DNA from 3 places in the Rhodoferax sp. WC2427 genome. Region 1 is predicted to be linked to each of the others. Evidence: predicted binding sites of a transcription regulator. Region 1 holds the regulator's gene; each other region holds the start of a gene.
The links. Region 1 encodes FNR, which switches genes on or off when oxygen is low (the NO sensors DNR and NnrR bind a similar motif). Its sites were predicted from a motif close to TTGATNNNNATCAA; they were not measured.
Positions count from the first base shown of each region.

Region 2: a site for FNR is predicted at 2,265-2,278, ahead of AB3G31_RS04875 (MBL fold metallo-hydrolase RNA specificity domain-containing protein). Genes of this name have one in related genera too.
Region 3: a site for FNR is predicted at 5,271-5,284, ahead of AB3G31_RS01535 (OmpW family protein). Genes of this name have one in related genera too.

Region 1 is NZ_CP162006.1:460,215-467,974, forward strand. It holds gene AB3G31_RS02170 (LysE/ArgO family amino acid transporter) at 17-649, shown strand; gene AB3G31_RS02175 (creatininase family protein) at 753-1,571, opposite strand; gene AB3G31_RS02180 (sulfite exporter TauE/SafE family protein) at 1,582-2,259, opposite strand; gene hemN (oxygen-independent coproporphyrinogen III oxidase) at 2,259-3,647, opposite strand; gene fnr (fumarate/nitrate reduction transcriptional regulator Fnr) at 3,775-4,494, shown strand; gene AB3G31_RS02195 (hypothetical protein) at 4,472-4,723, opposite strand; gene AB3G31_RS02200 (FixH family protein) at 4,733-4,990, opposite strand; gene ccoG (cytochrome c oxidase accessory protein CcoG) at 5,002-6,420, opposite strand; gene ccoP (cytochrome-c oxidase, cbb3-type subunit III) at 6,424-7,332, opposite strand; gene AB3G31_RS02215 (cbb3-type cytochrome oxidase subunit 3) at 7,348-7,485, opposite strand; gene ccoO (cytochrome-c oxidase, cbb3-type subunit II) at 7,501-7,760, opposite strand, start outside.
Region 2 is NZ_CP162006.1:1,003,338-1,011,097, forward strand. It holds gene pedF (cytochrome c-550 PedF) at 1-168, shown strand, start outside; gene AB3G31_RS04865 (substrate-binding periplasmic protein) at 215-1,102, shown strand; gene AB3G31_RS04870 (beta-propeller fold lactonase family protein) at 1,202-2,173, shown strand; gene AB3G31_RS04875 (MBL fold metallo-hydrolase RNA specificity domain-containing protein) at 2,329-3,726, shown strand; gene AB3G31_RS04880 (VOC family protein) at 3,753-4,139, opposite strand; gene AB3G31_RS04885 (thioredoxin family protein) at 4,211-4,531, opposite strand; gene lspA (signal peptidase II) at 4,762-5,271, opposite strand; gene ileS (isoleucine--tRNA ligase) at 5,271-7,760, opposite strand, start outside.
Region 3 is NZ_CP162006.1:324,621-332,380, forward strand. It holds gene AB3G31_RS01515 (AzlD domain-containing protein) at 1-76, shown strand, start outside; gene AB3G31_RS01520 (phosphoglycerate kinase) at 147-1,337, shown strand; gene AB3G31_RS01525 (ABC transporter permease) at 1,457-3,190, shown strand; gene AB3G31_RS01530 (AAA-associated domain-containing protein) at 3,211-4,503, shown strand; gene AB3G31_RS01535 (OmpW family protein) at 4,579-5,169, opposite strand; gene AB3G31_RS01540 (fatty acid desaturase) at 5,318-6,424, opposite strand; gene pyk (pyruvate kinase) at 6,700-7,760, shown strand, end outside.

The DNA of each region.
Region 1 (7,760 bases):
TTTTGAGAGCCCCGCCATGTCCAGCTTCTTCCTCGCCCCTGCCTTCAGCGCCGGTTTGCTGCTCAGCCTGTCGCTGATCGTGGCCATTGGCCCGCAAAACGCCCACGTGCTGCGCATGGGGCTGCGGGGGCAGCATGTGGGGCTGACGGTGGCGGTGAGCATTGCGTCCGACGTGGCGCTGATCGCGCTGGGGGTGCTGGGCCTGTCGCAGTTGGGCGGCTTGCCGCGCGGGGTGCAGGCGGCGATGGTCTGCGGTGGCGTGGTGTTCTTGCTGTGCTATGGCTGGAAGGCCTGGGGCCGCTTTCGCGCCGGGTCGGCGGCGCACCAGGCCGTGGGGGCGCCGGTGGCGGCCATGAGCCGCCAGCAGGCGGTTGGGGCGGCGCTGGCGGTGGCCTGGCTGAACCCGCACGCGCTGGTGGAGACGCTGGTGCTGATCGGCACGGCCTCGCTGGCCTGGGGCTCGCCGGGCAATACCGTTTTTGGGCTGGGCGCGGCCAGCGGGTCGGTGCTGTGGTTTGTGGGGCTGGGGCTGAGCGCCCTGGTGCTGGGGCAGCGCCTGCAGTCGCCCGCCCTGTGGCGTGCGCTGGACGGGCTGGTGGCCCTGATGATGTGGGGCACGGCAGGCATGCTGGCCTATGGTTTGCTGTGAACGGATGCTCTTGTTTTTGATGTCAAAAATAGGAGCTGCTCACGCTGATTGAATAAGCGGCAGGGGCTGATTTAATGCCTAAAAAACAGGCCTAAATCCTGGTTTAGCCCAGATCCGGCCCGTCCACCAGGGTGGACAGCGGCAAATCGGCAATCTCTTGCAGCAGCAACGCCAGTTGCTGGCCCGAAGCCGCCACCAGCGCCTGGCCTTTTTCTACCGTGGCAGCAGCCGCGTTGCCTGCCGCGCCGGTAGGGTTGTAGTCTTGCATTTGCCAGCCCAGCTTGGCGCTTTTGCCATTGCCTAGGATGGGGTACTGGGCGGCGCGGTCTTGCGAGGTGGATGGGAAGTTGAGGGCCAACTCCATGCGCACGGTGTGGGGGCGCAGGGCCCGCATCATCGACGTTTCTGTGTCGCCCGCGTGGATGCCGAAGCGGTGTTCTTCGGGGCTGAACAATGCGTTCGCATCAATCAGCGGCAGGTTGAACCAGCTGGCGCTGTAGACCAGCAAGCCGTGCTCGGTGCGCAGGGTGCGGGCCACGATGTCCATCAGGCTGACTTGGCCGCCGTGGGCATTGAAGATCAACAGCTTTTTGACCCCGCTGCGGGCCACGCAGGCGCCTAGCTCGGTCCAGACGCGGATGAGGGTTTCGCTGGACAGCGTGAGCGTGCCCGGAAAGCGCACATGCTCGGGGCTGAAGCCCACCTGCTGGGTCGGCAGCACCAGCACCGAGGCATCGGTGGGCAGCAGCGGCAGCGCGGCGGCAATCACGCCATCGACCAGGGTGGTGTCCACGCTCAGCGGCAGGTGCGGGCCGTGTTGCTCGGTGGCGGCCACGGGCAGCACGGCCACGGTGCGGGCCGGGTCGAGCAGCGCGAAGTCGCGGGTGGTGAGGTCGGCCCAGAAGCGAGGTGGAGTGTGCATGGGGCGAATTTCACCACAGGCTTCGGCAGAACTCCAAAACCCGCGGGTCCATGTCGTGCACCAAAGCCCATACGGCCACGCCTGCCAGCGATGCACCTGCCGCCCGCATGCCCCATTCTTTGCGCTGGGGGCTGCGCCAGGCCTGCAGGCGCACCCACAGCCAGGGCCCGGCCACCAGGGTGATGCTGCTGCCCAGGGCAAACAAGGCCATGCACAGTGCGCCATCCAGCGGCCCGCCGCTGAGCGAGGCGACCAGCAGCGCCGAGTACAGCAGGCCGCACGGCATCAGCGCCCAGGCGGCCCCGGCCACCAGGATCCACGACCGGCCCGCTACGCGGGGGCGCAGGCTGGCCCACAGGTTGCGGCCCAGGCCATCCACCCACATGGGTTGCCGCGCCAGCACCAGCAGCGTGCCGCCCCAGACCAGCACGGCCACGTGGAACAGCGTCCACACCGGGCGCAGCGCGGCGGCGGGGGCGGTGAGCCAGGCGAGCGTGTTGACGGTGGCGGCGGCCAAGGCACCCGCCAGCGTGTAGCCCAGCAAGCGTCCGGCCTGCAGTTGCAGCATGCCCTGGCGGGCACCCGCTACCCGCACCACGCCCGCACAGGCTGCGCCGCACATGCCCGCGCAATGCGGGCCACCGGCCAGGCCCATGAGCAGAGCGGTCCAGGCCAGGGTGGAGACCATCAAATGATCCGTGAAAAGCGGGCGCGGTTTTGGTCAGCCTGCAGGTAGCGGTCGAACACCATGGCCACGGCGCGCACGAAGAACCAGCCGGTGGCGGTGACCTGGATGCTGGTGGCATCCACCGTGACCATGCCGGCCTCCACCAGGGGCTGCAAGGCCAGCAACTCGGTGGCAAACGTGGCCCGGAAGTCTACCAGGTAGGCCAGCTCGATGGATTCGAACTGCACCGCACCCTGGCACATGATGGCCATGATGACGGCGCGGCGCACCAGGTCGTCGCGGCCCAGGGCCAGGCCGCGCACCACGGGCAGCTGGCCCTGGTCGATCATGTCGCAGTAGGCCTCCAGCGTTTTGGCGTTCTGGCTGTAGGTGGGGCCGATGCGGCCAATGGCCGACACGCCCAGGCCGATCAGGTCGCAGTCGGGCTGGGTGCTGTAGCCCTGGAAGTTGCGGTGCAGCCGCCCCTGGCGCTTGGCCACCGCCAGTGCGTCATTGGGTAGGGCGAAATGGTCCATGCCCACGTAGACGTAGCCGGCCCCCATGAGGGCCTCCAGCGCCTGCGACAGCATGGCCAGCTTGGCGGCGCCACTGGGCAGGTCGGCATTCAAAATGCGGCGCTGTGGCTTGAAGCGTTCGGGCAAATGGGCGTAGGCGTACAGGGCAATGCGGTCGGGGCGCAGCTCCACCACCTGCTCGAGGGTGCGGGCAAACGAGGTGGGCGTCTGGCGCGGCAGGCCGTAGATCAGGTCGGTGTTGATGGAGTCGAAGCCCAGGCGGCGTGCCTCGGCCACCAGGTCGAACACCTGCTGTGCGGGCTGTACGCGGTGCACGGCTTTTTGCACGTCGGCATCGAAGTCCTGCACGCCAAAGCTCAGGCGGTTGAAGCCCAGCGCGGCCAGGGCCGCCAGCCGTTCGGCATCCACGGTGCGGGGATCGACCTCGATGGCGTATTCGCCGCCGGGCGCCAGGTTGAAATGGCGGCGCAGCAGCACCATCAGCTGGGCCAGCTCGCCGTCGCTCAAAAAAGTGGGGCTGCCGCCGCCCAGATGCAGCTGGCTGACCGCCCGGCCCACGCCCAGTTGGGCGGAGTGCAGGGCCATTTCGCGCTCCAGGTACTGCAGGTAGGCGGCACCGCGCTCATGGCGCTTGGTGATGATCTTGTTGCAGGCGCAGTAGTAGCACAGCGACTCGCAAAACGGGATGTGCACGTACACCGACAGCGGCAGGGCGGTGGCGGTGGCCCGGCGCAGGCGCAGGGCGCGGGCGTAGTCTTCGCCGGTGAAGGCTTCGACGAAGCGGTCGGCGGTGGGGTAAGAGGTGTAGCGGGGCCCCGGCACGTCGTAACGCTGCAGAAGTTCGGTGGCAACACGGGGTAAAACACGGGTCATGGCGAGCGCTTTTGTTGCATGCCTGCAATGTGCCGTGAACGGTCCTGGCCTCCATTGATGTGGATCAAACGGCATGCAGATGTGGGTGCCAGAAAATAGTGACTTAAAAAAAGTTCATACTACGCCCATGACCCCAATCGCCATCAAAGCCGCCTGTTCGAACTGCAATCTGCGCGAATTGTGCATGCCGCTCGGTCTAAACCAGGAGGAATTGGAGCGAATTGATGGCCTGGTGGCCTTGCGCCGCAAGGTCAAACGCGGCACCACGCTGTTCCGCAATGGCGAGGCATTCACCGCGCTGTACGCCATCCGCACCGGGTTTTTCAAAACCTCCATCACCACCGAAGACGGGCGCGACCAGGTCACGGGCTTCCAGATGGCGGGCGAGATCATCGGGCTGGACGGTATCGTCAACGACCAGCACACCTGCGACGCGGTGGCGCTGGAGGATGCAGAGGTCTGCGAAATGCCGTTTGACCGCATCGAAGAGCTGTCGCGCGAAGTCAACGCCCTGCAGCGCCATGTGCACAAGATCATGAGCCGCGAGATCGTGCGTGAACACGGCGTCATGCTGCTGCTGGGCAGCATGCGGGCCGAGGAGCGGCTGGCGGCCTTTTTGCTGAACCTGGTGCAGCGCCTGCACGCGCGCGGCTTCTCGCCGCTGGAACTGGTGCTGCGCATGACGCGCGAAGAAATTGGCAGCTACCTGGGCCTGAAGCTGGAGACGGTGAGCCGCACTTTCTCCAAGTTTGCCGAGGACGGCGTGGTCGAAGTCAAGCAGCGCCACATCCGCATCCTGGACACCGAAGCGCTCAAGCGCATCGTCAATCTTCAACCCTGTTTATAGTCGCTTCGCCCACCGGCTGGCCCACCAGCAGGGTCAGGCTGCTGATCATCGCCGCCACGGTCCAGAAGGCAAAGAAGGCTAGGCTGTAGACCCCCTGGCGTGACAGGTCCAGAGGCTGGCCCAGCCAGTGCAGGCTCGTCGGATCGACTACCGCAAATACCAGGCCTTCTAGCAGACACGCCCCCAAAAACCCCGACCACAGCACGCTGGTGATGCGTTGCACTGCCATGCCGCGCTCCTACTTCTGCCGCACCGCGCCGGGGGGCGTGGCCGCATGGTTGCGCCCCAGCTCGGCCGGGGCCAGTGTGCCCTGCAGGGCCAGGGTTTTGTTGATTTCCTGGCCCTGGCGGTAATAGTCTTGCGCCAGTACCGGGTCTTGCCGGGTGAAGGCCAGCCAGGCGGTGACCAGTGCCGCCACCACCACCAACAGCGGGCCGGAGATGACCAGCCACACGTGGCCATATTTCCACCAAGGTTGTGGGATTTTTTCAGACATGGGTCTTCTCCTTATCGGGGCACGATGAACGTGGATTTTTCGGATACGCGGTCTTTGCCGTCGGCACTCTGGATGTCAAACACCACCGGGTGCGAACCGGGCGTGGCCGAACCGTAGGGGATGTGCAGGCGTACCGCGACCCAGCGCGACTGTATGGCACCCACTTCCACTTCCGTCTCCGATGCCACCACCAGCCCGTCCAGCCCGTGGGCCGACAGGGTGTAGCGCTGCGGTGCCTCGGTGGCGTTCATCACCTGCAGGCGGTAGACGTTCTCCAGTTGGCCACCGCCCACAATGCGCGACAGGGCGGCGCGGTCGCGCACCACGTCGACCTTCAGCGGGGTGCGCAGCAGCAGCGTGGCCAGCAGCACGGCAGCGATGGTCCACAGCAGTGCGGTGTAGATCAGCACCCGGGGTCGCAGCACCCGGCGCAGAATCTGGCGCGCATTCCAGCCCCCGGCAATGCCGTTCTGGGTGGCAAAGCGGATCAGGCCCCGGGCGTAGCCCATTTTGTCCATCACGCCATCGCACACGTCCACGCAGGCGGCGCAGTTGATGCACTCGTATTGCAAACCCTGGCGGATATCGATGCCGGTGGGACAGACCTGCACGCACAGAGTGCAGTCCACGCACGAGCCCAGGCCCAGCACCGCCGGATCGGCCTTGCGGGAGCGGGCACCACGCGGCTCGCCGCGGCGGGTGTCGTAGCTGACGATGAGCGTGTCCTTGTCGAACATGGCGCTCTGGAAGCGGGCGTAGGGGCACATGTATTTGCACACCTGCTCGCGCATGAAGCCTGCGTTGCCATAGGTGGCCGCGCTGTAGAACAGGCCCCAGAAGACCTCCCAGGAGCCAAAGTTCAGGTGCAGCGACTCTTGCAGCAGCTCTTGCGTGGGGGTGAAGTACGACACAAAGGTGAAGCCGGTCCACAGCGACAGCAGAATCCACACCGCGTGTTTGGCCCACTTTTTTCCCAGCTTCTGGGCCGACAGGGGCGCGCCGTCCAGGCGCATGCGTGCGCCGCGGTCGCCCTCGATGTGGCGCTCGATCCACATGAAGATTTCGCTGTACACCGTCTGCGGGCAGGTAAAGCCGCACCACAGCCGTCCGGCCACGGCGGTGAACAAGAACAGAGATAGCGCCGACACCACCAGCAGGCCCGTCAGGTAGATGAAATCCTGCGGGTACAGCACCAGGCCAAACAGGTAAAAGCGCCGCGCTGCCAGGTCCAGCAGCACCGCCTGGCGCTCGCCGTACTGCAGCCACGGCAGGCCGTAGAACACCAGTTGCGTGAGGAACACCATGCCCCAGCGCCAGCGGGCAAACAGGCCCTGCACCGAGCGCGGATAGATTTTGGGCTGGGCCGCGTACAGCGACACCAGCTCTTCGCCATCGGCGACTACCGGTGTGATGGGGATGGTTTTACGCATGGCCTACGGCGTCGGCTTGTTCGATAAACCCCATACGTAGCTGGTCAGTACATGGATTTGTGCCTCGGTCAGCTTGTCTTTCTGGGCGGGCATCTGGTTGGTTTTGCCGTTGTTGACCATGGCGATAATGGCGGCTTCGCCCCAGCCATGCAGCCAGATATCGTCCGACAGATTGGGTGCACCCAGGGCCGGGTTGCCCTTGCCGCCCACGCCGTGGCAGGCCGCGCAGGCCGAAAACTTGGTCTTGCCCAGGGCCGCCCGCAGCGAATCGTTGGGGCTGCCCGACAGGCTGAGCACGTAGTTGGCCACGTTCTTCACGTCGTCGGGCGTGCCCACGGCGGCGGCCATGGGGGGCATCATGCCGATGCGGCCGTGGGTGAGGGTGAGCTTGATGATGTCGGGCGTGCCGCCGTGCAGCCAGTCGCTGTCGGTCAGGTTGGGAAAGCCTTTGCTGCCGCGTGCGTCCGAGCCGTGGCACTGTGCGCAGTTGTTCATGAACAGGCGCTCGCCCACCGCCATGGCCTGGGCGTTACCGGCCAGCTTCTCGGGGGGCAGGGCGGTGAACTGGGCGTACAGCGGCTCCAGTTCGTGGTTGGCCTTGGAGACTTCGGCATCGTATTCGCCCACCTGGCTCCAGCCCAGTGTGCCCTTGAAGCTGCCCAGGCCGGGGTAGGCTACCAGGTAGCCGATGGAGAACAGCACCGTCAGGATGAACAGGCCGACCCACCACAGGGGCAGGGGGTTGTTCATCTCGCGCAGGTCGTCGTCCCACACGTGGCCGGTGGTGTTGTCGGCCTGGAACGGCACCTTCTTACGGGCCGTGATCCACAGCAAGAGCAGGCAGGCGGCGATGCTGACGACCGAGACCGCGCTGACGAAAATCGACCAGAAGTCGCTATTGAAATCGCTCATAAAAATCCTTCGGGGTCAGTCCTGTAAAAAGGGAAGCTGCGCCGCATCGTCAAACTGGGCTTTGTTGCGGCGCGAATAGGCCCACACGATGATCCCGATGAAGGTGATGAAGCTGCAGACCGTGGCGGCAATGCGTAAGGTAGTGACGTCCATAAGTGGCTTTCGGGTTCAGGGAGCCGGTGTGGGAGGCGCGGGAGGAACCGTCTCGGCGGCCTTGGCCGCCAGCTGGTCGGTCAGGGCGCGGCCCATGATCTGCAGGTAGGCGATCAATGCGTCTTGCTCGGTCTTGTCTTTCACCGCCGCTGCGCCACCGGCGATCTCGGCGTCGGTGTAGGGCACGCCCACGGTACGCAGGGCCCGCATGCGGGGGGCTACGACGGTGGGGTCGACCAGGGCGGTCTCCAGCCAGGCGTAGCTGGGCATGTTGG
Region 2 (7,760 bases), 540 kb from region 1:
ACGAAAAAGCAGGCCTGTTTCAAAGAAATGGACGACTACTTCCTCTCCACCGTACGCCGTGGCCGTGCGCGTGACGGGCGGGTGTACATGCCGCCGTTCGAGGGCATCCTGACCCAAGAGGCCATCTGGTCCATCAAGACCTACCTGGAAACCCGCCGCGAGCCCTGAAGCCTGCGCGACCTCACCCCACCCATAACGACAACCGGAGACACTCTTGAAAAATCTGCCCACGCTGGCATCTGCCAGCCTGCTGTCGCGTAGAAAAATGCTGGGTGCCTTGCCCCTGCTGCTGAGTGCAGCTCCCCAGGCCTGGTCGCAGGAGCCCACGGCGATGGAGAAAATCAAGGCCCGCGGAACCCTCACCGTCGCGCTGTACAAAGACAACGCGCCGTACTCCGACGGGGCCGCCTCGGGCATGTCCGGGCTGGACGTCGGTCTGGCCCAGGCCCTGGCCCGGCAGCTGCAGCTCAACGCCGCGCTGCTGCCGTTCGACTCGGGCGAAAACATGAACGACGACCTGCGCAACATGGTCTGGCGTGGCCACTACCTGGGCTACGGCCCGGCCGATGTCATGCTGCACGTGCCGGTCGACAAATACTTCATGGCCGAGAACCGCCAGGCCTTTATTTTTGGCCCCTACACCCGCGAACACCTGGTGGTGCTGCACAACCCCCGGCGGCTGGCCCAGGTCTACAACCCCGAGGACCTGGCGGAGCAGAAGATCGCCGTGGAGCAAGGCAGCGGAGCCGCCAGCGCCCTGATGGGCTACAAGGGCGGTTTGCTGCGCGGGCATACCTCCCTCTACAAAACCGGTCTGGACGCGGCCCAGGCGGTGTTGGCGCAGCAATCGGATGTGGCCTTTGTGACGCTAGCGCAGGCCGAGGCCGCCATATTTGCCGCCAAGCTGGACCGGAAGGACTGGGCTTTTTCCAAGCTGGTGCTGCCCGGCATCCCCCCCAATGGCTGGCCGCTGGGCATGGCCGTCAAGGCCGGGAACAAAGAGCTGGCCACCGCGCTGGACGATGCGCTGGATGCGCTGCGCAAAGAGGGCACGCTGCTGGCGCTGTTCCAGTCGCGCGGCCTGACCCTGGCGGCGCCCTGAACCGCGGCCGTGCCACTGTTGCAGCCTGGAGCACACTGCACCGGCGCTGGTCGGGGTGCGCCAAAAAGTGACAGCCAAGAACGACCGAGGGATGACCGCATGAAAACGCTTTTGAAAACCGGCTGGTCCCTGTGCCTGGCCGCGTGCCTGTCCAGCCTGAGCCTGCAGGCCGCCGCCGATATTTTTGTCAGCAGCGAAAAAGACAACCAGATCCTGCACATGGACCCGGAGGGCAAGCCCATCCGCACCATCCGCACCTGCCTGCGGCCCCGGCACATGGCCTGGGCGCAAGGCGGGCTGCTGATCATGGTGGCCTGCGGCGACAGCAACCAGATCGGCGTGGTCGATGTGCAGGCGGGCAAGCTGATCGACACCATCCCCAGTGGCGACAGCCCGGAGATATTCTCCCTGTCGCCCGACGGAAAGACCGCCTACGTGTCCATCGAAGAAGAGAACCAGATGGCGGCCTACGACCTGGCCAGCAAGAAGCAGTTGTTTGCCGTCAAGACCGGTACCGAGCCCGAGGGCGTGCTGGCATCCGCAGACGGCAAGTTTGTCTACGTCACTTCGGAGGGCGCCAACACCGTCTACGCCGTCGACGTGGCCACGCGCAAGCTCGCCGGGCAGGTGAAGGTGGGCATGCGGCCCCGTCGCTTTGCGCTCACCCCCGATGGCAGCGAGCTGTGGGTTACCAACGAGCTGGGTGCCAGCGTCAGCATCATCGACACGCGCGCCATGAAGGTGAAGCAGACCTTGGCTTTCCAGCTCCCGGGCATGCGCGCCGCCGACATCACGCCGGTCGGCATGCTGATGACGGCCGACGGCAAAACCGTGTGGGTGGCGCTCGGGCGGGCCAACCATGTGGCCGAGGTGGACGTGGCCACCCGCACCGTGCGCCGGGTAGTGCTGGTGGGCAAACGGGCCTGGGGTGTGGCCTTGAACAAGGACGGTTCACGCCTGTTTGTCGCCAATGGCATGTCGGACGACATGACCATCATCAACACCGAGAACGGCAAGGCGCTGAAGACGGTGCCGGTCGGGCGCGTGCCGCACACCATTCTGGCGAACTGACGGTTTCTCAGGCTTGGGGTTTTAAGCAAAAACCCCTGCTTGTGCTTATTCCATCAGCGTGAGTAGCTACTTTTTCGATAGCGTCAGATTGTTGACCAAGGTCAATTCCGCTACGCCGGGTGGGTCCATACTGGGGGCCACTCTAGGGGACGCGCATGAAGCTGACATTCATCGGTGCCGCGCAGGAAGTCACTGGCTCGTGCTTTCTGGTCGAGACCGGCACGCTGCGGTTTCTGGTCGATTGCGGGATGTTCCAGGGCGGTAGCGAAGCCCGGGCACGCAACCTCCAGGCCTGGACATTCGACCCGCGGCAGGTCGACTTCGTGCTGCTCACCCATGCCCACATCGACCACAGCGGCCTGTTGCCTCGGCTGTGCGCGCTGGGTTTTCGGGGCTCGATCATCACCACCCACGCCACCGCGGATCTGCTGGCGGTGATGCTGCTCGACAGCGCGCACATCCAGGAAACCGATTGGGCCCGGGCCCAGCGCAAAAACCACCGGCAGCGCAAGCGGGCCGGCGCACCCGCGCCGCTGTACACGGTGGCGCAGGCGCAGGCCTGTCTGGAGCAGCTGAGCGGCGTGGCCTACGACGAAGATGTCCGGCCCGATCCGGGCCTGCGGTGCCGCTTTCGCGATGCGGGCCACATCCTGGGCTCGGCGAGTCTGGAGCTGTGGGTGACCGAAGGCAAAAAGACCACCAAGCTGGTCTTCTCTGGCGACCTGGGGCAACCGGGTCGGCCCATCGTGCGCGACCCCACCACCATCACCCATGCCGATGTCCTGCTGGTCGAATCCACCTACGGCGACCGCCTGCACCGGTCGCTCAAGGACACCGTGGACGAACTCGTCGAGGTGATTGGCACAACCACCCAGCGCAAAGGCAACACCATCATTCCCGCCTTTGCCCTGGGGCGGACCCAGGAGGTAATCTGGCTGCTGGCCGACCTGTGCCGACAAGGCCGCCTGCCGCGGCTGACCGTATTTGTCGATTCCCCCATGGCCACCAAAGCCACCGACATCACCTGGCGGCACAAGGCATTGCTGGACGCGGAAACCCAGGCCTACCTGCTGCCCCAAGACACCTTGTCCCAATGGATCGACCTGCACTTCACCCAAACCGTGGAAGAGTCGGTGGCGCTGAACGCCATCCAGTCTGGGGCCATCATCATCTCGGCCAGCGGCATGTGCGACGCGGGCCGTATCAAACACCACCTGAGCCACAACCTCGGGCGGCCCGAATGCGCCATTGTCATCATCGGCTTCCAGGCCGCGGGCACGCTGGGCCGCAAACTGGTGGACGGCGTCAAGCGGGTGCGCATCTTTGGTGAAGAGCACGTGGTGCGGGCGCACATCCACACCATCGGCGGGCTGTCGGCCCACGCCGACCAGGCCGCGCTGCTGGGCTGGCTGCAGGGGTTTACGCACGCACCCCGGCGTACTTTTGTGGTCCATGGCGAGGCGCAAACGGCCCGTGGATTTGCCGACCGGATCGCCCAGACGCGGGGCTGGAAGGTCGAGGTGCCTGCGCCCGGCACGCAGGTAGACCTGTGAGCCGGGGAGGGGCCTCAGAACGCCTGCTACGGCTGGCGCGCGTAGCTGACCGTCAGGATCTCCCACTGGTGCCCGTCGGGCTGGTTCCAGTAGACATTGCGGCCCCCAAACTGGTGGTTGACCTGCATGTCCATGCTGCCCCGCACCGTGCTGCGGTAGGGCAGGCCCTGGGCCTGGATGCGCGCCAGGATGGCGTCGAAATCGGCCTCGGTGACGCGGAAGCAAAAGTGGTAGACCGGAAATGCGTCGTCGGTGTCGATGAAGTCCAGCGTCAGCCCGTCGTTAAGGTAAACCGGCGCAAACGGCCCCATGCCGCTGGGGGCCCAGGGCACGTCCAGTAGCTCCGCCAGCATGCGCGCCGCGGCGACCTTGTCGCGGCTGGGAACAATGGTGTGGTCGAGCTGGATGGACATGGTTTTCCTCCTGTCCCCAAAATATAAGCAAAACAGGCCGCCCGCGCTACTCCGATAGGCGTGAGTAGCTATTATTTAGATAGCAACTGCAGCACCTCGGTAATTGGCTGCGCCTGCATGGGCCGCACCAGCCGCGCCACTTCGTGCCCGTCTTGCAAAAACACCAGGGTCGGCCACAGCTTCACGCCGAAGGCGCGGCCCAGCGGGCGGCCCCGGCCGTCGGCGATCTTCAGGTGCTGCACCTCGGGCTGCCCCGCCAGCGCCTGTTCAATGGCCGGGCGCGCCGCCGCGCAAATGCCGCAATAGTCGTCGCCAAACTCCAGCACCAGCGGGCCGGGGGTGGTGTCGATGGTGGCGCGGGCGGGGGCTTCTTGCTGGTAGGGCTGGGGCATGGGGATTCCTTGCGGGGAAGTGTGTTCTGCACAGTGTTCCAGAACGCCCGCAATGGTGCCACGCCTGCCGCCCATACCCATTGCAACAGGTTGCTTCTATTTTGATAGTAAAAAATAGGAGCTGCCTACGCTGATTCGGCAAGCGCAAGAAGGCCTTTTTATACCTGAAAAATGGCCTGAAAGTCTGAAATTTCCGCCATGGCCTGCCCGCTGCGGCCCTGGCGACCGGTTTACTTGCCGCGCTTGACCCGCAGCAGCTCGTCCAGAATCAGGCAGATGGCCCCGATGGTGATGCCTGCGTCGGCCACATTGAAGGCCGCAAAGTGCATGCCGCGCCAGTGGAAGTCCAGAAAGTCCACCACGTAGCCGTGCAGCAGGCGGTCCACCACGTTGCCGATGGCGCCGCCCAGAATGCAGGCCATGGCGAACGAAAACAGCTTTTGCCCGGCATGCGAGCGCAGCATGTACACGATGAACAGCGCCGCCACCACACCCAGGCCGGTGAAGAACCAGCGCTGCCAGCCGCCCGCACCGGCCAGGAACGAGAACGCCGCGCCGGTGTTGTGGGCCCGCACGATGTTGAAGAAGCTGGTGACCGTGGTGCTGTCGCCCAGCTGGTAGTAGCCCATGATCAGCACTTTGGTGAACTGGTCGGCCATGAAAATGATCAGCGCCAGGCCCAGCCAGGGAAGCATGCTGGCACCGGACTTGCCAAAAGTGGATTTGCTGCGGGTCGCCATTATGCAAACACCCGGGTTTCACCAGCGCCATACAGGTTGCTGCTGCAACGGCCACACAGGGTGGGGTGGGCCGCGTCCACGCCCACGTCGGGCGTGTAGTGCCAGCAGCGTTCGCATTTGGTGTCTAAACTGGCCTTTGCGCTGATGGCTACAGCGGGAGTAGCTACCAAAGTAATAGCGGAGGTGATGAACACAAACTTCAGGTCCGCGCCCAGGCTGGACAGCAAGGCGAAGTCGTCGGCGGGCACCGCCAGGTCGACATTGGCCTGCAGCGATGCACCCACCTTGCCGTCGGCGCGCAGCACTTCGATGTCCTTGTTCACCGCGTCGCGGATCTCGCGGATGCGGCTCCACTTGGCCAGCAGGGCGGCGTCCGGCGCGGGCAGCTCGGCATAGGTTTCCAGAAAGATGGAGTCGCTGCTGCCAAAGATCTTCCACGCCTCTTCGGCCGTGAAGCTCAGGAACGGGGCCATCCAGCGCAGCATGGCGTGGGTGATCTGCCAGAGCGCGGTTTGGGCACTGCGGCGGGCCAGGGACTTCGGTGCGGTGGTGTAGAGGCGGTCTTTGAGCACGTCTAGGTAGAAGGCGCCCAGGTCTTCGCTGCAGTACACCTGCAGCTTGGCCACCACGGGGTGGAACTCGTACACCTCGTAGTGGGCCAGGATGTCGGCCTGCAGCTGGGCCGCGCGGCCCAGGGCGTAGCGGTCGATTTCCAGCAGCTGGTCGAACGGCACTGCGTCGGTGGCAGGGTTGAAGTCGCTGACATTGGCCATCAGGAACTTCAGCGTGTTGCGCACCCGGCGGTACGTGTCCACCACGCGGGCCAAGATCTTCGCGTCGATGGCCAGATCGCCCGAGTAGTCGGTGGAGGCGCACCACAGGCGGATGATTTCCGCGCCCATCTTGTCGCTGACCTCTTGCGGGGCCACCACGTTGCCTTCGCTCTTGCTCATCTTGCGGCCGCGCCCGTCGACGGTGAAGCCGTGGGTCAGCAGGCCCTTGTAGGGCGCGTGGTCGTACATGGCGCAGGAGGTGAGCAGCGAGCTGTGGAACCAGCCGCGGTGCTGGTCGTGGCCTTCCAGGTACAGGTCGGCGGGCCACTGCGATTGCTCTTTGTGGCTGGCGCGCAGCACGTGCTCGTGGGTGGTGCCGGAGTCGAACCACACGTCCAGGATGTCGTTGACCTTGCTGTAGTTTGGCGCATCGTCGCCAATCAGTGACTCGGCCGTGGCCTTGCTCCAGGCTTCCACGCCACCGGCCTGTACCATGTTGGCGGCCAGGTCCATCAGCTCCATGGTGCGCGGGTGCAGCTCGCCCGTGGCGGTGTGGATGAAGAAGGGCAGGGGCACGCCCCAGTTGCGCTGGCGGCTGATGCACCAGTCGGGCCGGCCCGCGATCATGTCGCGCAGCCGGGTTTTGCCGTTTTCGGGGTAGAAGCTGGTTTCTTCGATGGCGGCCAGGGCCAGCTTGCGCAGGGTTTGCGGGGCCTTGTCCACGGTGAACACGCCCTCACCCTCGTCCATGCGGATAAACCACTGGGCGGCGGCCCGGTAGATCACCGGGGTTTTGTGGCGCCAGCAGTGCGGGTAGCTGTGGGTGATGGTCTCGGTGGCAAACAGGCGGTCGTGCTCACGCAGCTTGTCGATCACCAGCGGCGCGGCCTTCCAGATGTTCAGCCCGCCAAACAGCGGCAAATCGTCTACGTAGCGGCCATTGCCTTGCACGGGGTTGAGGATGTCGTCCGTCTTGATGCCATTGGCCACGCAGGAGTTGAAATCTTCTACGCCGTAGGCGGGCGAGGAGTGGACGATGCCGGTGCCGTCGTCGGCGGTGGCGTAGTCGGCCAGGAACACGGGGCTCAGGCGCTGGTAGCCCGGGTCTACGTCATACAGCGGGTGCTTGAAATTGATCAGCGCGAGTTTTTCGCCCAGGGCGGTGGCCAGCACGGTGCCGTTCAGCGCGTAGCGGGCGGTGGCTTTCTCGACCAAATCTTCGGCCAGCAGCAGGATGCCGCGCTCGGTTTGCACCAGGGCGTAGGTCAGGGCCGGGTTCAGGTTCAGCGCCTGGTTGGCGGGGATGGTCCAGGCGGTGGTGGTCCAGATCACGGCGAAGGCGGGCTGGGGCAGCGATGCCAGGCCAAAGGCGGCGGCGAGCTTTTCGGGCTCGGCGCATTCAAAGGCCACGTCCAGGGTTTGCGACTTCTTGTCGGCGTATTCGATCTCGAACTCGGCCAGCGAGCTGCCGCAGTCGAAGCACCAGTACACGGGCTTCAAGCCCCGGTACACAAAGCCGCGTTCCATGATGCGTTTCAGTGCGCGGATTTCGTTGGCCTCGTTGGCGTAGTCCATGGTGCGGTAGGGGTTGTCCCACTCGCCCAGCACGCCCAGGCGCTTGAAGTCGGTCATCTGGCCCGCGATCTGCTCGGCGGCAAAGGCGCGGCTCTTGGCCTGCACTTCGTCGCGGCTCAGGTTGCGGCCATGCAGCTTTTC
Region 3 (7,760 bases), 140 kb from region 1:
GCGGCGCGACGTGCTGCTGACCATCGTGGCGGGCATGGCCGTGTATTTGCCGCTGCATCTTGGACTAGGCTGGTAACTTTTCCTTCGGTGGCACTCCTAAAATGGCAGGCTGAGTTTTTTATCCTCCAACCTACCGAGACACCGCCATGAACGTCATCCGCTTCTCCGATCTGTGCGCCCAGGGCAAAGCCGCAGGCCAACGTGTTTTCATCCGCGCCGAACTGAACGTGCCGCAGGACGACAGCGGTGCCATCACCGAAGACACCCGCATCCGCGCCTCGGTACCGTGCATCCAGATGGCGCTGGACGCTGGCGCGGCGGTGATGGTGACATCGCACCTGGGCCGCCCCACCGAGGGTGCCTTCAAACCCGAAGATTCGCTGGCCCCGGTGGCCAAGCGCCTGGGCGAGCTGCTGGGCCGCGATGTGCCGCTGGTGTCCAACTGGGTCGACGGCGTGACGGTCGCCCCCGGCCAGGTCGTGCTGCTGGAGAACTGCCGCGTCAACGTCGGTGAAAAGAAAAACAGCCCCGAGCTGGCCCGAAAAATGGCCGCGCTGTGCGACATCTTCGTGAACGATGCCTTCGGCACCGCCCACCGCGCCGAAGGCACCACCTACGGCATCGCCGAATACGCCAAGGTCGCCTGTGCAGGCCCTTTGCTGGCGGCCGAGATCGACGCCATCACCAAGGCTCTGGCCCATCCCCAGCGCCCGCTGGTGGCCATCGTGGCGGGCTCCAAGGTGTCCACCAAGCTGACCATCCTGAAAGCCTTGTCCGAAAAAGTGGACGGGCTCATCGTGGGCGGCGGCATTGCCAATACCTTCATGCTGGCCGCCGGTTTGAAGATCGGCAAGAGCCTGGCCGAGCCCGACCTGGTCGACCAGGCCAAAGCCGTGATCGAGGCGATGAAAGCCCGCGGTGCCGCCGTGCCCATCCCCACCGATGTGGTCACCGCCAAAACCTTTGCCGCCGATGCCGTAGCCACCGTCAAGGCCGCTTCTGAGGTGGCCGACGACGACCTGATCCTCGACATCGGCCCGCAAACCGCCGCCGCGCTGGCGCTGCAGCTCAAGTCCGCAGGCACCATCGTCTGGAACGGCCCGGTCGGCGTGTTCGAGTTCGACGCCTTCGCCCATGGCACCGAAACCATCGCCCGCGCGATTGCCGACAGTGCTGCGTTTTCGATCGCTGGTGGTGGCGACACACTGGCGGCGATTGCCAAATACGGCATTGAAAAACAGGTGGGTTACATCTCCACCGGCGGCGGCGCTTTCCTGGAAATTCTGGAAGGCAAAACCCTGCCTGCGTTCGAAATTCTGCAAAAGCGCGCTGCCTAGGCCAGTGGGTACACACCGCAGACATATAGCGGTGTTCCACTCGCGGCCTGGGCCGCGCTTCCAGCGGTAGTGTGAGGTCGCGCCGGGGGTTCCTCCCATCGCATTTCGGGAGGATCACCATGTTCGAGTTGCGCAACCCCCAGGCGCGGAGCAGCCGCCTGCTGGGTAAAACGCCCAACCGCTGGGACCTGGCCCTGCTGCCGCTGGTACTGGCGGTGCTGGTGGCCCTGGCGTTTGGCGCAGCGCAGATGGCCCGCCCGTTTGCCATGGGCGAGACGCTGGAGATATCGCTCTCTCCCGCCTACCTGCCGTACTACCTGCTGCGCACCATTTTGCGCATGTTCATTGCGCTGGCCTGTTCGCTGTTGTTCAGCTTTGTGTTTGCGGCCATCGCCGCCAAATACCGGGCGGCCGAGAAGGCCATGATCCCCATCCTGGACGTGCTGCAGTCGGTGCCCATCCTGGGCTTCCAGGCGATTGCCATCGCGCCCTTCATCGCGCTGTTTCCGGGCAGCCTGCTGGGCGTGGAATGCGCGGCCATCTTCGCCATCTTCACCTCGCAGGCCTGGAACATGGCGTTCAGCCTGTACCAGTCGATCCGCAACGTGCCCGACGAGTTGAACGAGGCGGCGCGGGTGTTCCGCCTGTCGGGCTGGCAGCGCTTTTGGCGGCTGGAGCTGCCGTTTGCCATGCCAGGGCTGCTGTGGAACATGATGATGTCGATGTCGGGCGGCTGGTTCTTTCTGGTGGCGGCGGAAGCCATTTCGGTGGCCAACCAGGACATCAAGCTGCCGGGCATCGGCTCCTACATTGCCGTGGCCATCGAGGCCAAGGACGGCTGGGCCATTGGCTACGCGATTGCGGCCATGCTGGCGGGCATTTTGTTGTACGACCAGCTGTTCTTCCGGCCGCTGCTGGCCTGGGCCGACAAGTTCCGGTTCGAAGAGTCGCAGGGTGACATGGCGCAGCAGTCCTGGCTGCTGGACTGGATGGGCCGCAGCCACTGGATGCGTGGCCTGAGCGCCCACTTCTGGACGCTGATGCGCGGTGCGCTGGGCTGGTTCAGCGTGCGCGGTGGTGCTGCTGTGCGCGATGCGCGCCCCGAGCCCGCCCACCCGCTGTGGGAACGCGTGTGGGATGGCGTGCTGGTGCTGGCCGCCGTGGCAGCGCTGGCCTGGCTGGTGCTGTTTGTGCACACCGTGGTCGGCTGGGGCGAGGCCGCGCATGTGGGTTTTCTGGGCCTGATCACCCTGGCCCGGGTGCTGCTGCTGATCGCCCTGGCCTCGCTGGTGTGGGTGCCGGTGGCGGTGTGGATCGGGCTGCGGCCCGCGTACTCGCAGCGGGTGCAGGCGGTGGCGCAGTTTTTGGCGGCGTTTCCGGTCAACCTGATGTTTCCGCTGGTGGTCTACCTGCTGGTGACCTGGCGGTTGAACCCAAATATCTGGCTCAGCCCGCTGATGGTGTTCGGCACCCAGTGGTACATCCTGTTCAACGTGGTGGCCGGGGCTGCCACCATCCCGAACGAGCTGCGCCTGGCCGCCGACAACCTGGGTGTGACAGGCTGGCTCAAGTGGAAGCGCGTCTACCTGCCTGCGGTGTTCCCCAGCTACATCACCGGGGCCATTACCGCCAGCGGCGGCTCGTGGAACGCCAGCATCGTGGCCGAGTACGTCACCTGGGGCAAAACCACCCTGGTGGCTGACGGCCTGGGCAGCTACATCAAGCAAATGACCGATGCAGGCGACTTCCACCGCATCGCGCTGGGCATTGGCGTGATGTGTATTTTTGTGATGCTGCTGAACCGCTTCTTCTGGCGCAAGCTGTACGTGCTGGCCGAAGACCGCAGCCGCTGACGCGGCGCTGGAGAACCCCTATGAATCTGATCGAACTGCAAGGTGTGGCCAAGTCTTTCCGCGCCGCCGACGGCACCGCCCGCAGCGTGCTGGAGTCGGTGGATTTCCACCTGGCCGATGGCGAAATCGTGGCCCTGCTGGGCAAGTCGGGCTCGGGCAAGTCCACCCTGCTGCGCATCATGGCCGGGCTGATTCCGGCCGACCACGGCAAGGTGGAATACCGCCAGCGGGCCATCCACGCGCCGGTGGCGGGCATCGCCATGGTGTTCCAGTCGTTTGCCTTGTTCCCCTGGCTGACGGTGCAGCAGAACGTGGAGCTGGGCCTGGAAGCCCAGGGCGTGCCCGCCGCAGAGCGCCAGACCCGCGCCGATGCGGTGCTGGAGATGATTGGCCTGGCCGGGTTTGGCGGCGCCTTGCCGCGCGAGCTGTCGGGCGGCATGAAGCAGCGGGTGGGCATTGCCCGCGCCCTGGTCACCAACCCCGATATTTTGCTGATGGACGAGGCGTTTTCGGCGCTGGACGTGCTGACCGGCGAAACCCTGCGCAACGACATGCTGGAGCTGTGGGATGGCGACCAGATCCCCACCAAGGGCATCCTGATCGTCTCGCACAACATCGAAGAGGCGGTGATGATGGCCGACCGCATCATCATCCTGGCCAGCGACCCGGGCCGCATCCGCGACGAGGTGCTGATCGACCTGCCGCGCCCGCGCGACGCAGATGCCGTCGAGGTGCGGGCGCTGATCGACGAGGTCTATGCCTTGATGACGCAGCGTCCCGCGCAGGAGGCGACCGCTGGGGAGCCGGTCACCGCCCACTTGGGCTACCGGTTGCCGCCCACCGATGTCAGCCACATCGAAGGCGTGCTGGAACTGCTGGCCGATGCGCCGTTCGACGGGCATGCCGACCTGCCGCAACTGGCCGAAGAGTCCGAGCTGGCCGACGAAGAGCTGTTCCCCACCTACGAGGCGCTGGGCCTGCTGGGCCTGGCCCATGTGGACAAGGGTGACATCCACCTGACTCCGCTGGGCCAGCACTACGTGGATGCCGACCAGGCGCGGCGGCAGGAGATTTTTGGCCAGCAGCTGCTGACCCACGTGCCCTTGGCAGCGCACATCCGGCGCAACCTGGAATCCGAGCCCAACGGCACCCTGTCCGAAAAGCGCTTTCTGGACTTGCTGGAGGAGTTCATGGACGCGGTGGAGGCCCAGCGCGTGCTGCAGGTGGCCATTGAGTGGGGCCGCTATGGCGAGGTCTATGGCTACGACTACCACACCGGGCGGCTCACGCTGCCCGAGGAATCGGAAACCTGAGATGCTATTGAATTAAGAGCTGCTCACGCCGATTCCATAAGCATGGAGCGCCGATTTCCTATAAATCGGTGTGGCTTAGAACTTCCAGCCCAGGCCGATGCCAAACAGCACCGGGTCGACCTTGAAGGTGCCCAGCTTGGTGCCACCGGCGGCAACGTCGGTGCGGATGTAGACCTTCTTCAGGTCGAAGTTCAGCACCATGTTCTTGGCCACCGGAATGTCCACACCCACTTGCAGGGCGGGACCAAAGCTGTTGCGGTCCACCGTCACGCCTGCGGGCAGGTTCACCGAGCTCAGGCGGGTGTAGTTCAGGCCCGCGCCCACGTAGGGCGTGAAGTTGCCCTGGGGCGCGTGGTACTGCAGCGTCAGTGTGGGGGGCAGGTGCTTGAAGCTGCCGATGGCGGTGCCGCCTGCGCTCAGCGTTTGTTTTTGCGGCACGGTCAGCACCAGCTCGGCGGCGAAGTTGGGCGTGAAGAAGTAGCTGATGTCCAGCTCGGGCATCCACTTGTTGTTGATGGACAGCGAGAGCGGGGTGGTGTCGCCATTGGCGCTGTCCAGGTGCACGGCGCGGGCGCGAACCAGCCAGGGACCGGGGGCGCTGGACTGGGCCAGGGCGGCGGTGGACAGCAGGGCGCAGAGTGCGGCGGCGAATACGGTTTTTTGCATGGTCTTCTTTCAATCAGGTTGCGGGAACATCCCACCCCTTGATTACAGAAGACCGGGCCCTTGGGGACTTTGCGCCGCATCAAACCGTGTGTACACCGGGTTTGCGCCAGATCAAACGTCCACCAGGTTCACCCGGTTGAAGGACGCTTTATGGGCGAGCCGGACTGGTTGCCTGGCCCTGGAAGTCGGTCCAGCAGTGGCGCGTGAAGTCGTACAGCTTGCAGGCGCGTGCGGTGTCAAAGTACCAGCGCCATGAGAACGGCTGCACCACGATGCGCCCGGGCAGCAGCTCTTCCAGCTTGGCCTGTGCCACCTTGAGCTTGTACAGCGGGATGCTCATGTCCACGTGGTGGGCGGTGTGCTCCATGATGTGGTGCACCAGCGCGCCGATCTGCAGCGGGAAGGTCAGGTGCACCGTGGTGGACACAAACGGCTGGGCCCGCAGCCACACCGCGCGGTCGTCGTGCCACGACACCTTGACGTGCGTGTGGTGGCCGTAGATCACAAAGCCCATCATGTTGAACCAGAAGAACATCGGCACCGCAAAGCCCAGCAACAGCAGCAGTGCCACCGATTGGCCGGTGGCCAGCGCGGCGGCGGCCAGCGCGGCGATCCAGAGCAGGGCAAAGGCACTGACCAGAAGGCAATCCCAGGTGAAGACGGCACGGTGGGTGTTGCCCATTTGCGACTTCCCGGGAAACACCATCTTTTTCCACCAGATCTCCACCATGTAGTACAGGCCCGGCCCCCAGCCGCTGCGGTAGATGCGCTGCAGCACCCGGCCCACCGGCGACAGGGCCTGGTATTCCTGCTGCGTCAGCGGGGCCCAGACAAAATCCACGCCCTTGAGGTTGGTGAAGCCGTGGTGCACCACGTTGTGGCCTACATCCCACAGGCTATAGGCCGTGAGCGACGGCAAAAAGGCGATGCGGCCCAGCCATTTGTTCAGGCCGCGGTGCGGTGTCAGGCTTTGGTGGCAGCCGTCGTGGCCGATGACGAACAACCGCCCCACCACGAAACCTGCGGCCAGTCCGCACAGCAGCTTGGCCCACACAGATGCCAGCAACACGGTGCCGGTCAGCAGGGTGCCCAGCACGGCGTAGTCCAGTGCCAGCAGCCACAGGGCGCGCAGCGTGGTGCGCTGTGACAGGGGAATCAGCCAGGAACGGATCACCTTGCGGTGCGGCAGCGGTACGCCGGGTGCCAGGGGTACGGGTGGGAGGGTGGAAGTGTGGTTTTCAGTCGAAGATGACATGGCAAAACACGGTCAACGTGTATTTCAGGTGGGTGATTTGCCTAGCGAAGCCGGTGGCCGCGCATGGGTACGCAAATCAGCTGCCGCGATCCTATGCGCGCTGGGCGGCAGCCGTACTGACCCAGATCAAAGCATTTGCAGGGCGTGGCACCATGGTAACTTTGTACCAAGGCCCCGTGCCCGTGGCGCAACTAGGGTTTTCATGGTTGTTCTGTAACCTTTTAGTAACTACTTTCGTGTGAAAATGGAAACTAAATTACACCGGAGACTTTCGCATGCCCCGCCTCGCCACCAAAATTGTTGCCACCCTCGGCCCTGCTTCCAATTCGCCAGAAATTCTGGAACAGCTGATCCGAGCGGGTGTGAATGTGGTGCGGCTGAACTTCAGCCATGGCAAGGCGCAGGACCACATCGACCGCGCCATGATGGTGCGCGAAGCCGCTCGCCGTGCGGGCGTCGAAGTGGCCATCATGGCCGATCTGCAGGGCCCCAAGATCCGTGTGGCCAAGTTTGCCGAAGGCAAGGTCATGCTGGAGCCCGGCCAGAAATTTGTGCTGGATGCCGCCCGCACCGAACCCGGCGACATCTACGGCGTGGGCCTGGACTACAAAGAACTGCCGCGTGAAGTCAAGCCCGGCGACGTGTTGCTGCTCAACGACGGCCTGATCGTCATGACCGTCGAAGCCGTGCACGGCGAGGCGGTGCACACCATCGTCAAGCTCGGCGGCGAACTGTCCAACAACAAGGGCATCAACAAAAAGGGCGGTGGCCTGACCGCCCCGGCGCTGACCAGCAAAGACATGGACGACATCAAGACCGCCATGTCCTTCCAGGCCGACTACGTGGCCGTGAGCTTCCCCAAGAACGCCACCGACATGGAAATGGCCCGCCAGCTGTGCAACGTGGCTGCCGCCGAATTCCGCCACAAGCCCGGCATGATCGCCAAGATCGAGCGCGCCGAAGCCATTCCGCACCTGCAGTCCATTCTGGATGCCAGCGACGGCATCATGGTGGCGCGTGGTGACCTGGCGGTCGAAGTCGGCAATGCCGCCGTGCCCGCCCTGCAAAAACGCATGATCCGCATGGCCCGCGCCAGCGATAAGGTGGTCATCACCGCCACCCAGATGATGGAGAGCATGATCACCAACCCGGTGCCCACCCGCGCCGAGGTCAGCGACGTGGCTAATGCCGTGCTGGACGGTACCGACGCAGTGATGCTCAGCGCCGAAACCGCTGCCGGCAAGTTCCCCCTGGAAACCGTGCTGGAAATGGCCAATATCTGCCGCGAAGCCGAAAAGGCCGAGTTTGGCGAGCTGGAAGCCGACTTCAAGGGCAA